3 regions of the Streptomyces sp. NPDC047453 genome follow, and region 1 is predicted to be linked to each of the others. Evidence: riboswitches for the same ligand, from Rfam matches in the RefSeq annotation. Region 1 holds a riboswitch; each other region holds the start of a gene.

What was found. Region 1 has a riboswitch for cyclic di-AMP ahead of ABZ818_RS07140 (transglycosylase family protein). Riboswitches for the same ligand answer to the same signal wherever they lie in the genome.
Region 2: another riboswitch for cyclic di-AMP. It lies ahead of ABZ818_RS13965 (NlpC/P60 family protein); the one in region 1 lies ahead of ABZ818_RS07140 (transglycosylase family protein).
Region 3: another riboswitch for cyclic di-AMP. It lies ahead of ABZ818_RS17900 (M23 family metallopeptidase); the one in region 1 lies ahead of ABZ818_RS07140 (transglycosylase family protein).

The regions. Positions count from the first base shown of each region.
Region 1 covers NZ_JBEYTS010000005.1:82,849-87,031, forward strand. Annotated here, with positions in the region: gene eno (phosphopyruvate hydratase) at 110-1,396, opposite strand; gene ABZ818_RS07140 (transglycosylase family protein) at 1,654-2,358, opposite strand; cyclic di-AMP (ydaO/yuaA leader) riboswitch at 2,363-2,530, opposite strand; gene ABZ818_RS07145 (transglycosylase family protein) at 2,719-3,795, opposite strand; gene ABZ818_RS07150 (cytochrome P450) at 4,019-4,183, opposite strand, start outside.
Region 2 covers NZ_JBEYTS010000012.1:55,425-59,607, reverse strand. Annotated here, with positions in the region: gene ABZ818_RS13975 (HAMP domain-containing sensor histidine kinase) at 1-1,032, opposite strand, end outside; gene ABZ818_RS13970 (response regulator transcription factor) at 1,035-1,781, opposite strand; cyclic di-AMP (ydaO/yuaA leader) riboswitch at 2,008-2,182, shown strand; gene ABZ818_RS13965 (NlpC/P60 family protein) at 2,191-4,068, shown strand; gene ABZ818_RS13960 (SAM-dependent methyltransferase) at 4,146-4,183, opposite strand, start outside.
Region 3 covers NZ_JBEYTS010000017.1:107,006-111,188, reverse strand. Annotated here, with positions in the region: gene ABZ818_RS17910 (GNAT family N-acetyltransferase) at 1-1,172, opposite strand, end outside; gene ABZ818_RS17905 (HPr family phosphocarrier protein) at 1,349-1,630, shown strand; gene ABZ818_RS17900 (M23 family metallopeptidase) at 1,823-2,578, opposite strand; cyclic di-AMP (ydaO/yuaA leader) riboswitch at 2,591-2,751, opposite strand; gene ABZ818_RS17895 (pitrilysin family protein) at 2,984-4,183, opposite strand, start outside.

The DNA.
Region 1 (4,183 bases):
GGTACGGGACCGGGTACGGGGACGTACGTGCGACTGGCGAGGCCTTACGCTTTGCAGCTCAGCCCCCGGGGCGGCTGGGCCCTCGGAACGGCTGAGCCCTCGAAGCGGCTCAGCCCTTGAAGCGCGGGAAGGCCGAGCGGCCGGCGTACACCGCGGCGTCGTCGAGGATCTCCTCGATGCGCAGCAGCTGGTTGTACTTGGCGACGCGCTCGGAGCGGGCCGGGGCGCCGGTCTTGATCTGGCCGCAGTTGGTGGCGACGGCCAGGTCGGCGATCGTGACGTCCTCGGTCTCGCCGGAGCGGTGGGACATCATGCACTTGAAGCCGTTGCGCTGGGCCAGCTCGACGGCGTCCAGGGTCTCGGTGAGCGAACCGATCTGGTTCACCTTCACGAGCAGCGCGTTGGCGGCGCCGTCCTCGATGCCGCGGGCGAGGCGCTCGGGGTTGGTGACGAACAGGTCGTCGCCGACGAGCTGGACCTTGTCGCCGAGCTTGTCGGTGATGACCTTCCAGCCGGCCCAGTCGTCCTCGAACAGCGGGTCCTCGATGGAGACGAGCGGGTAGGCCGCGACGAGCTCCTCGTAGTACTCCGTCATCTCGGCGGCGGAGCGCTCCTTGCCCTCGAAGACGTACTTGCCGTCCTTGTAGAACTCGGAGGCGGCGACGTCGAGCGCGAGGGCGATCTGCTCGCCGGGGGCGTAGCCGGCTTCCTTGATCGCCTCGAGGATGAGGTCCAGGGCCTCGCGGTTGGAGCCGAGGTTCGGAGCGAAGCCGCCCTCGTCGCCGAGGCCGGTGGACAGGCCCTTGCTCTTCAGGACCTTCTTCAGGGTGTGGTAGACCTCGGTGCCCCAGCGCAGGGCCTCGGAGAAGGACTCCGCGCCGATCGGGGCGATCATGAACTCCTGGATGTCCACGTTGGAGTCGGCGTGCGAGCCGCCGTTCAGGATGTTCATCATCGGCACCGGCAGCAGGTGCGCGTTCGGACCGCCGAGGTAGCGGAAGAGGGGGAGGTCCGAGGCCTCGGAGGCGGCGTGGGCGACGGCGAGGGAGACGCCGAGGATGGCGTTGGCGCCCAGCGAGCCCTTGTTGTCGGTGGCGTCCAGGTCGAACATGGCCTGGTCGATCAGACGCTGCTCGGTGGCGTCGTAGCCGACGAGCTCCGGGCCGATCTGCTCGATCACGGCGAGGACGGCCTTCTCGACGCCCTTGCCCTGGTAGCGGTTGGGGTCGCCGTCACGGAGCTCGATGGCCTCGAAGGCACCGGTGGAGGCACCGGAGGGGACGGCGGCACGACCGGTGCTGCCGTCGTCGAGGCCGACCTCGACCTCGACCGTGGGGTTGCCTCGGGAGTCCAGGATTTCCCGGGCTACGACGACGTCGATGGACGGCACGAGCATCTCCTTCTGGGATGTGACGCTGGAAGTGCGGGGCGTGAGCCTTGCGACTAGAGCCTAACCGTCCCGGGGCGGCGACCGGCCGACCGACCGCCTCGTGGACAGAGTGACGGTACACATTGTTCCCACTCGGAACAAAGGAGGAGGGGAAGGTTCGGGAACGGCCGGGCGTGCGGGAGACGAAAAACCCCGCCCCGGCGCGTAGGGGGGAACGCGCCGGGGCGGGGAGCCCTGGAAAGCGCCGAGGGCGGGACGGGCCCTTACTTCAGGTGGAGCTGCTGGCCCGGGTAGATGAGGTCGGCGTCGTCGACGATGTCCTTGTTCAGCTCGAACAGCTTCTTCCAGCCGCCCTGGACGCCGTGCTCGGCGGCGATGGAGCTGAGGGTGTCGCCGGAGACCACCTTGTACTCGCCGTCGCCCTTCTTGACCTTCTCGCCGGTCGGCGTGGTGACGGTCTTGCTCGGGGCCGGACGCGTCGCGGAGCGGTTGGCGGCCTGCTGCTCGGTCGAGCGGGTGGTGGTGCTCTTGGCGGAGCTGCCGCCAGAAGAAGACGAAGAAGGAGACGAGGACGCGGGGGCGCTGCCGGTGTAGGCGGCGCCGGACAGGCCCCTGCCGCAGACCGGCCAGGCGCCCTTGCCCTGGCCCGCGAGGACCTTCTCGGCAACGGCTATCTGCTGCGACTTGGAGGCCAGGTCGGCGCGCGACGCGTAGGCGGTGCCGCCGTACCCGGCCCAGGTGGAGTTGGTGAACTGGAGGCCACCGTAGAAGCCGTTGCCGGTGTTGATGGACCAGTTGCCGCCGGACTCGCACTGGGCGACCGCGTCCCACTCGGAGGCGGTGGCGGCGGAGGCGTCGCCGACCGCCATCAGCGGGGCGGCGACGGCGGCGCCGGCGACACCGGCGAGCGCGATGACACGGGTGGTCTTGGACGTACGACGGTGCTTGCCCTTGCTGGAGAACAGCATGGTGGGATCCCCTCACCGACGCCTGCGAGGTGAGCTGTCGGGTTCGGGCCGGTTGAGTTGCCCGGCCGTGCCTCGTGCGTGAGGCACGGCTCCACCCCTAGCCGCTCCGGTCAACTGCCGGGCGCGGCACTTACCTTGGGTCCCCCGCTCCTGCCCACGGCGCTTGACGCGACGACTGTTCCCGTACGGCCGCTGGCAGGATTCGGCGTTGCGGCAGCCGGGGCTCGCGGTGACGAGCGGTCACGACCGTAGGCACGCGCTCCGCCGAATTCCAAAGACGATCAGGGCTTCTGAGAGTCATCCCACACTTTCACCGAATGGGACATTCAGTGCGAAGTGGGGCGTGAACTCCCGCTGCCTTTAGGGCGTTTCGGTAGGGAGATTCAGGGTCTGACCGGCGGAGATGTAGTTGGGGTCGGACCCGATCGCCCCCCTGTTCGCCGCATACAGCGCATCCCATCCACCCTGGAGGTCAAGGGAGTCGGCGATGGACTCGAGTGAGTCGCCGGCACGGACGGTGTAGGAGTCGGCGACGACGGCGCGCGTGACGCCGCCGCGGGAGGCGTGGCGGCCGGAGGACGCGGCCGCGTGACTGTCGGCCGGGTCCTCGGCGGCACTGCCGCCGCGGTGCCGCCCACCGCCGAGCACCCCGGTGTCGAGCGCCCCGGTGTCGACCAGGGTCGAAGTGCCGCCGACCTGCCCCCAGTTGTCCGTGCCACTCGGCTGCGGCGTGACCGAGGGCGAGGCGTCGGGCGACTGGGACCCGCTTGCGGCGACATCGGGGGACGTGTCGGACTTGGCCGGGTTGCCCTTCTCGGCGGGCGAGGACGGCGAAGGGGAGGACGTGGTGGGGGACGCGGTCGGCGAGCCAGAGGAACCGGAGGAATCAGCCGGACCCGGGTCGGTATCCGGCGAACCGGACGAACCAGTCGAACCCGACGGATCGCTCGACGATGCCTGTGACGAGTCGGACAGACCGAGGTCGTCCGTGAGGGACTTTCCGGACGAGTTGGAGGCTCCGGATGAATTGCCCACACCGGTGTCGACCTTCGCCGCCCCGGACTTCTCGTTGAGCCCGGAGAGCAGCCCGCACGTCGGCCAGGCACCGGGGCCCTTGTCGGCGAGCAGCTTCTTGGCCACGGCTATCTGCTGGGACCGGCTGGCCTGGTCGGCGCTCGAGGCGTAGTCGAGGCCGCCGTACTTCTCCCAGTCGTCCTGCGTCAACTGAAGGCCGCCGTAGTAGCCGTTGCCGGTGTTGGCGCTCCAGGCGCCGCCACTCTCGCACTTGGCCACCTTGTCCCACGCGTTGCCGTCGGCCGCGCTGGCGCCGCCGGCGCCGATCAGCGGGATGGCGATGGCGGATCCGGCCACTCCGGCGGCGACGAGGAGGGCCGGAGCCTGACGGGGCCGACGGTGACGACCGTTCCCGGAGAGCATACGGAGACCTTTCGTGCGACAGCGGTGACCCGCGTGGCGACCGCAGACTCGGCGCCACGCTGATGGGTGAAAGTATCGGCTGACGATCGCTTGTCACAAGTTCATGCCGCACAGATCACGTGAAGATCACACCGTTGAACATGTGTCACCTTCGTGCCCGTCATTGGGTAGGCGTGGAGCGGCGGCAGGCGCCTTTTCCTGCCTTGTCCGGCTTCCCTGTGACTTACCGACCGGGTGTGAACCGCACCGGCAGCGTCCGCAGTCCGCGCATGATGAGCCCGCCGCGCCAGCGCAAGTCGGCTGGATCTGTGTCCAGTTGCAGGTCCGGGAGCCGGGTGAGGAGGGTCGCCAGCGCGGTCTGGCCCTCCAGACGGGCGAGCGGTGCGCC
Region 2 (4,183 bases), on a different contig from region 1:
CTCGACGATGCCGCGGACGATGGCCAGGCCCAGGCCGGCTCCCCCCGGGGGTGTGCGGGCGTTGGTGCCGCGCCAGCCGGTGTCGAAGACGCGCGGGAGGTCCTCCTCGGGGATGCCGCCGCAGCCGTCCGTGACCGACAGGACGACCCCGCCCGGGGACCGTGCGGCGGCGACCGCGACCGTGCCGTCGGCGGGGGTGCGGCGGATCGCGTTCACCAGCAGGTTGCCCAGCACGCGGCTCATCTCCTTGCCGTCCACCTCGACCGGCACCGGATCGACGTGGTCGGCCACGAGGTGGACGCCGAGTTCCTTCGCCAGCGGATCCGCCCCGGCGAGGGCGTCGCCGACCAGGTCGTACACGGAGATCCGGGAGCGGGTGAGGGCCAGGGAGCCGGCGTGGATGCGGGACAGCTCGAACAGGTCGCCCACCATGTCGTTGAGGCGCTCCACCTCGGTGCGGATCTGCCGGAGGTAGCGGTCCGGATCGGCGGCCACCCCGTCCTCCAGCGCCTCGGACATGGCGCGCAGTCCGGCGAGCGGGGTGCGCAGGTCGTGGGAGATCCAGGCGACGAGTTCCCGGCGGGAGGTCTCCAGGGCGCGCTCGCGCTCCCTGGACTCGGCGAGCCGGGCGCTGGTGGTCGCCAACTCGCGGCTCAGCGACTCAAGTTCGGCGGTCGCCGGACCGTGGGGCGCGGCGAAGCCGCCGCCGTCGCCGAGGGAGCGGGCCGCGCGGGCGAGCTCGCGGCTGCGGGCGACGACCCAGCGGCCCAGGAGCAGCGCGGTGGCCAGGGACACCACCGCCGCCATCGCCACGACGGTGGTGACGACGGACAGGTCGTGCGCGGACAGGAACATCGCCTGGGCCACGGCCAGGGTGCCGGTCAGCATCGCACCCACCGCCACGGCGGCGACCACGGCGAGCGAGGCCGTCAGCGAGCGCCGCCGGATGAGCCGCAGCGCGCCCGCGCCGACCAGACCCGCCACGGCGGCGCCGAGGAAGGCGTACAGGGCGATGTACAGGGTGTCGCGCACCGTCAGCTCCCCTCGTGTCCGGTGGGGTCGAACCGGTAGCCGACGCCCCACACGGTCTGGATGAGGCGGGGCCGGGCCGGGTCGTCCTCGACCTTGCCGCGCAGCCGCCGGACATGGACGGTGACCGTGGAGAGGTCGCCGAAGTCCCACCCCCACACCTCGCGCATCAGGTCCTCGCGGCTGAACACCCGGCCGGGGTGGCGCAGGAAGAAGGAGAGCAGGTCGAACTCGCGGAGGGTGAGCGCGAGTTCGGCGCCGTCCTTGGTGGCGCGGCGGCCGGGCGGGTCCACGGCGAGTCCGGCCGCGGCGAGCGGCCGCGGCGCGGTGGCGGGCCGGGTGCGGCGCAGCACCGACTCCACCCGCAGGACGAGCTCGCGGGGGCTGAACGGCTTGGTGACGTAGTCGTCGGCGCCGACCTCCAGACCCAGGATGCGGTCGTCCTCGTCGCCGCGGGCGGTGAGCATGATGACCGGCACCGGGCCGCGCCCGCGCATCCGGCGGCACACCTCGAGGCCGTCCATGCCCGGCAGCATCAGGTCGAGCACGACCAGGTCCGGCCAGTGGGCGGCCGCCCGGGCGAGCGCGGTCGGCCCGTCCCCGGCGCGGTCGACGACATGGCCCTCGCGGCCCAGGTAGCCGGAGACGATCTCGGCGACCGTGGCATCGTCCTCGACGACCAGCACCCGCGCCGCCCCGGCCGGCCGCCGCTCGCCGGACCCGGCACCCGTGGGCTCGTACGACTCCTGCATGCCCCCAGCCTGACACCATCCCCACACCCACGCCGCCCTCGAGCCCTCCCCGCCCTCGGACGTCCGCATTCCGTAAGGAACGCGGGCCGGACGAGCGTGAGGCACCTCAGGGGAAGGTCACGAATACGTATCGGACATTCCACGCTTCAATCTTCACACCAGGCACACATGTTCGCTAAGTTGACGACCAGGCCGCACGATTGCCTCCGGCGAGTCGCGTCGGATCGTGCGACCTCCGCCGAGTCCGGTACGCCCCCACAGCGGCCGGAGCCGGGGAACCGACCAACCTCGGGATGAAGCGGCTCAACTGTCCCTCCGGACAAGGGCCGTAGGGCACGCCTTCCACAGAACGTCCGCCCGATGCCGAGAGCAGAACCGGTAGGCGGCCCATGGGAGGAGTGCGCCTTTCTTGACGCGGGAACGACCGAGCGACGACAGGCCCAGCCGCGCCGAGGTCCAGCAGCGGATCAGCAGCCTCTACGACCAGGCGGAGAACGCCACGGGGAATTTCAACGCCACCCGCGCGATGAGCAAGAGCGCACGTACGCGGCGCGGTTCGGCTGCCTGGAGCGGTTCCGGGGGATCGGATCCGGCGCTCGACCGGGTGGCCAGGAAGTGGTTCGACGTGGGGCGCGCCCAGTTGGGTCCGACCATGCCCGCGGTCCTGCCGCCGGACCGTATGCCCAATCCGGCCAACTCCTCTGACACCGCGTCGAGTAGGCGTCCGACGGATGTCCGCGAGGGACTGGGCCTCGAGGCGGGCAGGGCGCCTCGGCCGGAGCTGACCGCCGGCCCCGCGGGCCCGGTACCCGAACTGCCGGCGGCGGTACGGGACACCACGCCCCCACCGGAGTTGCCCGCCGCACCCACCGCGGCCGCGGCCGTCTCCTCCGTGGCGGAACTGACCGCCCGCTCCATGGAACCGCCGGCCACCGGGACGGCGGGACCGGTGCCCACCGGCACCATGGAAGTACTCCCCAACAGGACGATGCAGCCGCCCACGGACACCATGGGAGTCCTCCCCGCCGACGTCATGCAGGCGCCACCAACCGGCAGCATGGAAGTACTGCCCAGCAGGACCATGCAGCCGCCGCCCACCGGCACCATGGGAGTCCTCCCCGCCGACACCATGCAGGCACCGCCCACCGGCACCATGGGAGCACTGCCCAGCAGGACCATGCAGCCCCCGCCCACCGGCACCATGGACTCGCTGCCGAACGGGACCACAGGGGTCCTCCCGACGGGAACCATGGAAGCGCCGTCCACCGGCACCATGGGAGCCCTCCCCGTCGGCATCATGCAGCCGCCCCCCACCGGCAACATGGGAGTGCTACCCACCTCGCCCACCGGCACCATGGGAGTCCTCCCCGCCGACGTCATGCAGGCACCCCCCTCCGGCACCATGGAGGCGCTATCCGCCGAAGCCTTGGAGGCGTCGGCCACCGGGGCCATGGAGGTGCTCAGCACCGGAAGCCCGAGCGCTGCGACTCCGCCCGCGGGCCCCGTCGCGGGGTTTGCGGGCATGGCCGAGGCGGGGCGGGAGGCGGTCGGCGGGGCGGGTGTCCCGGTCGCCCGCCACCGGCAGGCCGCGGTGCAGCGGCCCGCCGAGGAGCAGATGCGGAACAAGCTCGCCCGGGCCGGCGAGATGCTGTCCCGGCACGCCGCGCAGCAGAGCGCGCCACCGCCCGCCGCCGTAGGGGCGCGCCCGGCCGAGGAGCCCCGGCCCGCGCCTCAGCCGGAGGCGGCCCAGTGGCAGCAGCACGCCACGGGACTGTTCGACACGACCCCGCCGCTGGACGGCAACTCGCTCTTCGACGCCAGCCAGGCCAGCGGCCCTGGAGCGGCGGTGGAGGTGGGAGCCGCCACCAGCCCCGACCCCGCCACCGGCTCCGGCATCGGCGTCGGCGACAGCCCGGTCTCGGCCTACGAGCGGAAGGCCGCCAAGGCGCTGGCCTTCGCCCGCGCCCAGATCGGCAAGCCGTGCGTGTGGGGAGCCACCGGTCCGGGCTCCTACGACTGCTCGAGTCTCACCCAGGCCGCCTGGCGGGCCGCCGGCGTGGCCCTGCCCCGTACCACCCACGAACAAGTCGGCTCCGGCGCGGCGGTCCAGCTCGCCGAACTGGAGCCGGGGGACCTGATCTTCTTCTACGGCGAGGTCAGCCACGTGGGCCTGTACGCGGGCAACGGCACCATGGTCCACGCCCCGAGTCCGGGCGCGTCGATACGCGAGGAGTCGATCTTCTTCGCGGGTCCGCGGGCCATCCACAGCGCGATACGGCCGGCCTGAGCCGCCACGGTCGTCACGGCTGCCACGGCCGTCACGGGTGGGGAGGTCCGGGAAGCCGGAGCCTCCCCACCCGCCGTTCACGCGTCCTTGCGGCCCACCCCGGCGTACACCCAGA
Region 3 (4,183 bases), on a different contig from region 1:
ACCCCGGTGACCCCGCCGCCGCGCCGGTGCAGCCGGGACAGCAGCGCGATGCCGATGGCCCCGGACTGGGCGAACAGCCCGATACGGCCGGGCCGGGGCAACTCGGGGGCGAGGGAGGCGTTCAGCCGGACGTCCGGCGAGGTGTTGATGATCCCGAAGGTGTTGGGCCCGATGATCCGCATGCCGTACGTGCGCGCCTGCCGCACGAGGGCGCGCTGCCGCTCGCGTCCCTCGGGGCCGCTCTCCGCGTAGCCCGCGGAGATCACGACGAGCCCCTGCACCCCGTGCTCGCCGCACTCGGTGACGGCGTCCGGGACGCGCTCGGCCGGCACGGCGACGACGGCGAGGTCCACGGGCCCGTCGATGTCCCGCACCGAGCGGCGGGCGGGCACCCCGTCGATCTCCCGGCAGTCCTCGCCGAAGGCCCGGTTCACGGCGTGGAGCCGGCCTGTGAACCCGGCGTCGCGGATGTTGTCGAGGATGCTGCGGCCCACGCCGCCGCGCGTGCGGCCCACGCCGATGACGGCGACCGAGCCGGGCACCAGGAGCCGCCGCACCGACCGCCCCTCGGCCCGCTGCTCCCGTGCGCGCTGCACGGCCAGCGACCGGTCGGTCGGCTCGATGTCGAACTCCAGGTGTACGACGCCGTCCTCGAAGCTGCGCTTCTGGACGTACCCGGCGTCCGTGAACACCTTGATCATCTTGGTGTTGGCCGGAAGCACCTCGGCGGTGAAGCGCCGGATGCCGCGCTCGCGGGCGACGGCCGCGATGTGCTCCAGGAGCGCGGAGGCGACCCCGCGTCCCTGGTGGGCGTCCTGCACCAGGAAGGCGACCTCGGCCTCGTCGGAGGGCGCCGAGGCGGGCATGCCGTCCGCGCCGATGCGGTCGTAGCGCACGGTGGCGATGAACTCGCCGCCGACCGTGGCCGCGAGTCCCACCCGGTCCACGAAGTCGTGGTGCGTGAAGCGGTGGACGTCCTTCGCGGACAGGCGCGGGTAGGGCGCGAAGAAGCGGTAATACTTGGACTCGTCCGACACCTGTTCGTAGAAGCTGACCAGACGGCCGGCGTCATCGGCGGTGATGGGGCGGATCCGTGCGGTGCCGCCGTCGCGCAGCACCACGTCCGCCTCCCAGTGGGCGGGGTACTCGTGCCGGTCCGGCGAGGTCTGCATGGGCCCCAGCGTACGGCTCGCGTCCGACAGCGGCGCGAGGCAGTCTGTGGAGGACACACGTCGGACCGAGGCCGCGGTCCGACGCCACCCGGGGCGGCGCACACCCCCGCTCCGGGCTCGCTCCACGTGTGGAAAACTGGTCTAGACAACCCTGATCACCCGAAGGGCAGCAACACATGGCTGAGCGCCGCGTCAACGTCGGCTGGGCCGAGGGCCTCCACGCCCGCCCCGCCTCCATCTTCGTCCGGGCCGCCACGGCCTCAGGCATCCCCGTGACGATCGCCAAGGCCGACGGGACGCCCGTCAACGCGGCCTCCATGCTGGCCGTGCTCGGCCTCGGCGCCGAGGGCGGCGAGGAGGTCGTCCTGGCCTCCGACGCCGACGGCGCGGACGCCGCGCTGGACCGGCTGGCCAAGCTGGTCGCCGAGGGCCTCGGGGAGCTTCCCGAGACCGTCTGACCGGCAGGACCGCTCCTGCGCCGAAGCCGTGCCGCCCGGACGGGGTGGCACGGCTTCGGCGTGCCCGGCGTGCCCGGCGGGCCCCCGGAACACCGGAAGGGAACACGGTGGGGAACACCGGAAGCCCCGGCTCGGGAGCCGGGGCTTCGGGTGTTTCGCGTGACGCGCCGGGCGGTGTGCCGGCGCGGGAGGTCAGATGGTGAGGCCGTGCCGGCGGAGGTAGGCCACGGGGTCGACGTCGGAGCCGTAGTCCGGGGACGTACGGGCCTCGAAGTGCAGGTGCGGTCCGGTGACGTTGCCGGTCGCGCCGGACAGGCCGATCTGCTGGCCCGGGACGACCTGCTGGCCCATCGAGACCCCGATGGACGACAGGTGTCCGTACTGGGTGTACATGCCGTCGGCCATCCTGATCACGACCTGGTTGCCGTACGCCCCGCCCCAGCCGGTCTCGACGACGGTGCCGATGCCGACCGCGTGGACGGTGGTGCCGCTCGCGGCGTGGAAGTCGATGCCGGTGTGGGTGCCGGAGGTCCACAGTGAGCCGCCGGTGCGGTAGCCGGTCGATATGTAGGAGCCGAGGATCGGCGTCACGAAGGCGTTGAGACGCTTGCGTTCGGCCTCGCGGGCGGCGCGCGCCTTGGCCTCGCGCTCCTTCTCGGCCCGTTCCGCGGCCTTCTTGCGCGCGGCCTCCTCGGCCTGCTTGCGCGCGGCGGCCCTGTGCTGGGCGAGGGCCTGGGCGTCGATCTTCTCGGCGACGCTGTCGCCGATGGTGACGACCGGGGTGAGGCCGGTGTCCTCGGGGGCGGGGTCCTCCGCGGCGAGGGCCGGGGCGGCGAGGGTGCCGATGACGCCGGTGGTGGCCAGGGCCGCGACGCCCGCCGCACGGGCGGTGGTGCGGTGCATCCGGCTCGGCCGGCGGTGCTTCCCGGCGGCGCGGGTGAACGCCATGGAGACGTGGGTCCTTTCCTTCCCTCTCGCCTACCGGGTTAGCTGACGGGTTCGGAGCAGGAAGGTCTCCTACGGCCCCCTCGCGGCGTGCGCGGGTGTCCGATTCACCCCAGGGACGGTGGGTCCCCGGCTCCCCCGGCTCGCGCCGTACGGGGACTCAGCGATGGCTGTCCGGTGCCGCGGACGCGGCGCACTGCCCGACGAACAGACGGACCGACGCTAAACGGGGCCGCTTTCCATTCCCAAACGGATCAGATGTTTTGTAGCGCATACCACAGGGCAGACAGGCAACCTCCCCCTCAATTCGGACATCGTGGGGCCCTGGTGACGCTTCGGTCACCAGGGCCCCACGCGCGCGTGTACCGTTCGCCGCGCGTGCGGCGGCGCGGCGGCGCGGGGGTACCTCTACTCGGCCGCGACGACGATGACCCGGCCGGCGCCCAGGGCCTCGACGGGCTCCTTGATCTGCGCCGCGTCACCGACGAGGACCGTCACCAGCCGGTCCACGGGGAACGCGTTGACGACGGCCGCGGTCGCCTCCACCGTGCCGGTCGCGGCGAGCTGCTGATAGAGCGTCGCCTGGTAGTCGTCGGGCAGGTGCTGCTCGACCTGGTCAGCGAGCGTGCCCGCCACGGCGGCGGCCGTCTCGTACTTCAGCGGCGCCACGCCGACGAGGTTCTGCACGGCGACGTCCCGCTCGGCGTCGGTGAGGCCCTCGGCGGCGAGCTTGCGCAGCACCGTGAACAGGTCGTCCAGGGCCGGGCCGGTGTTCGGGGTGTCGACCGAGCCGCTGATGGCGAGCATCGCGGCGCCCGACCCGTCGGGGGCCGACCGCAGCACCTGGCCGAACGCCCGCACCCCGTAGGTGTAGCCCTTCTCCTCGCGCAGGACGCGGTCCAGGCGGGAGGTGAGGGTGCCGCCGAGGCAGTAGGTGCCGAGCACCTGGGCGGGCCACACGCGGTCGTGCCGGTCCGGGCCGATCCGGCCGATGAGCAGCTGCGTCTGCACGGCACCGGGCCGGTCCACGATGACCACGCGGCCGGTGTCGTCGGCGGTCACCGGCGGCACGGGCCGCGGCTTGGCGGGCGAGCCGGTCCAGGCGCCCAGGGTCCGGCCCAGCAGCTCGTCGAGGTCGACGCCGGTGAGGTCGCCGACGACCACGGCAGTGGCCGTGGCCGGACGCACGTGCCGGTCGTAGAAGGAGCGGACGGCCGCCGAGTCGATCGCGCCGACCGTGTCCTCGGTGCCCTGGCGCGGACGCGACATGCGCGAGCCGGCCGGGAAGAGCTCCTTGGACAGCTCCTTGGCGGCGCGGCGGGCCGGGTTGGCCAGCTCGTGCGGGATCTCGTCGAGCCGGTTGCGCACCAGGCGCTCGACCTCGGATTCGGCGAACGCGGGCGCCCTGAGGGCGTCGGACAGCAGGCCGAGCCCCTTGGCCAGGCGGGAGGCCGGGACCTCCAGGCTCAGCCGTACGCCGGGGTGGTCGGCGTGCGAGTCGAGGGTGGCGCCCGCGCGCTCCAGCTCGGCGGCAAACTCCTCGGCGGAGTGCTTGTCGGTGCCCTCGGAGAAGGCCCGCGCCATGATCGTGGCGACGCCGTCCAGGTC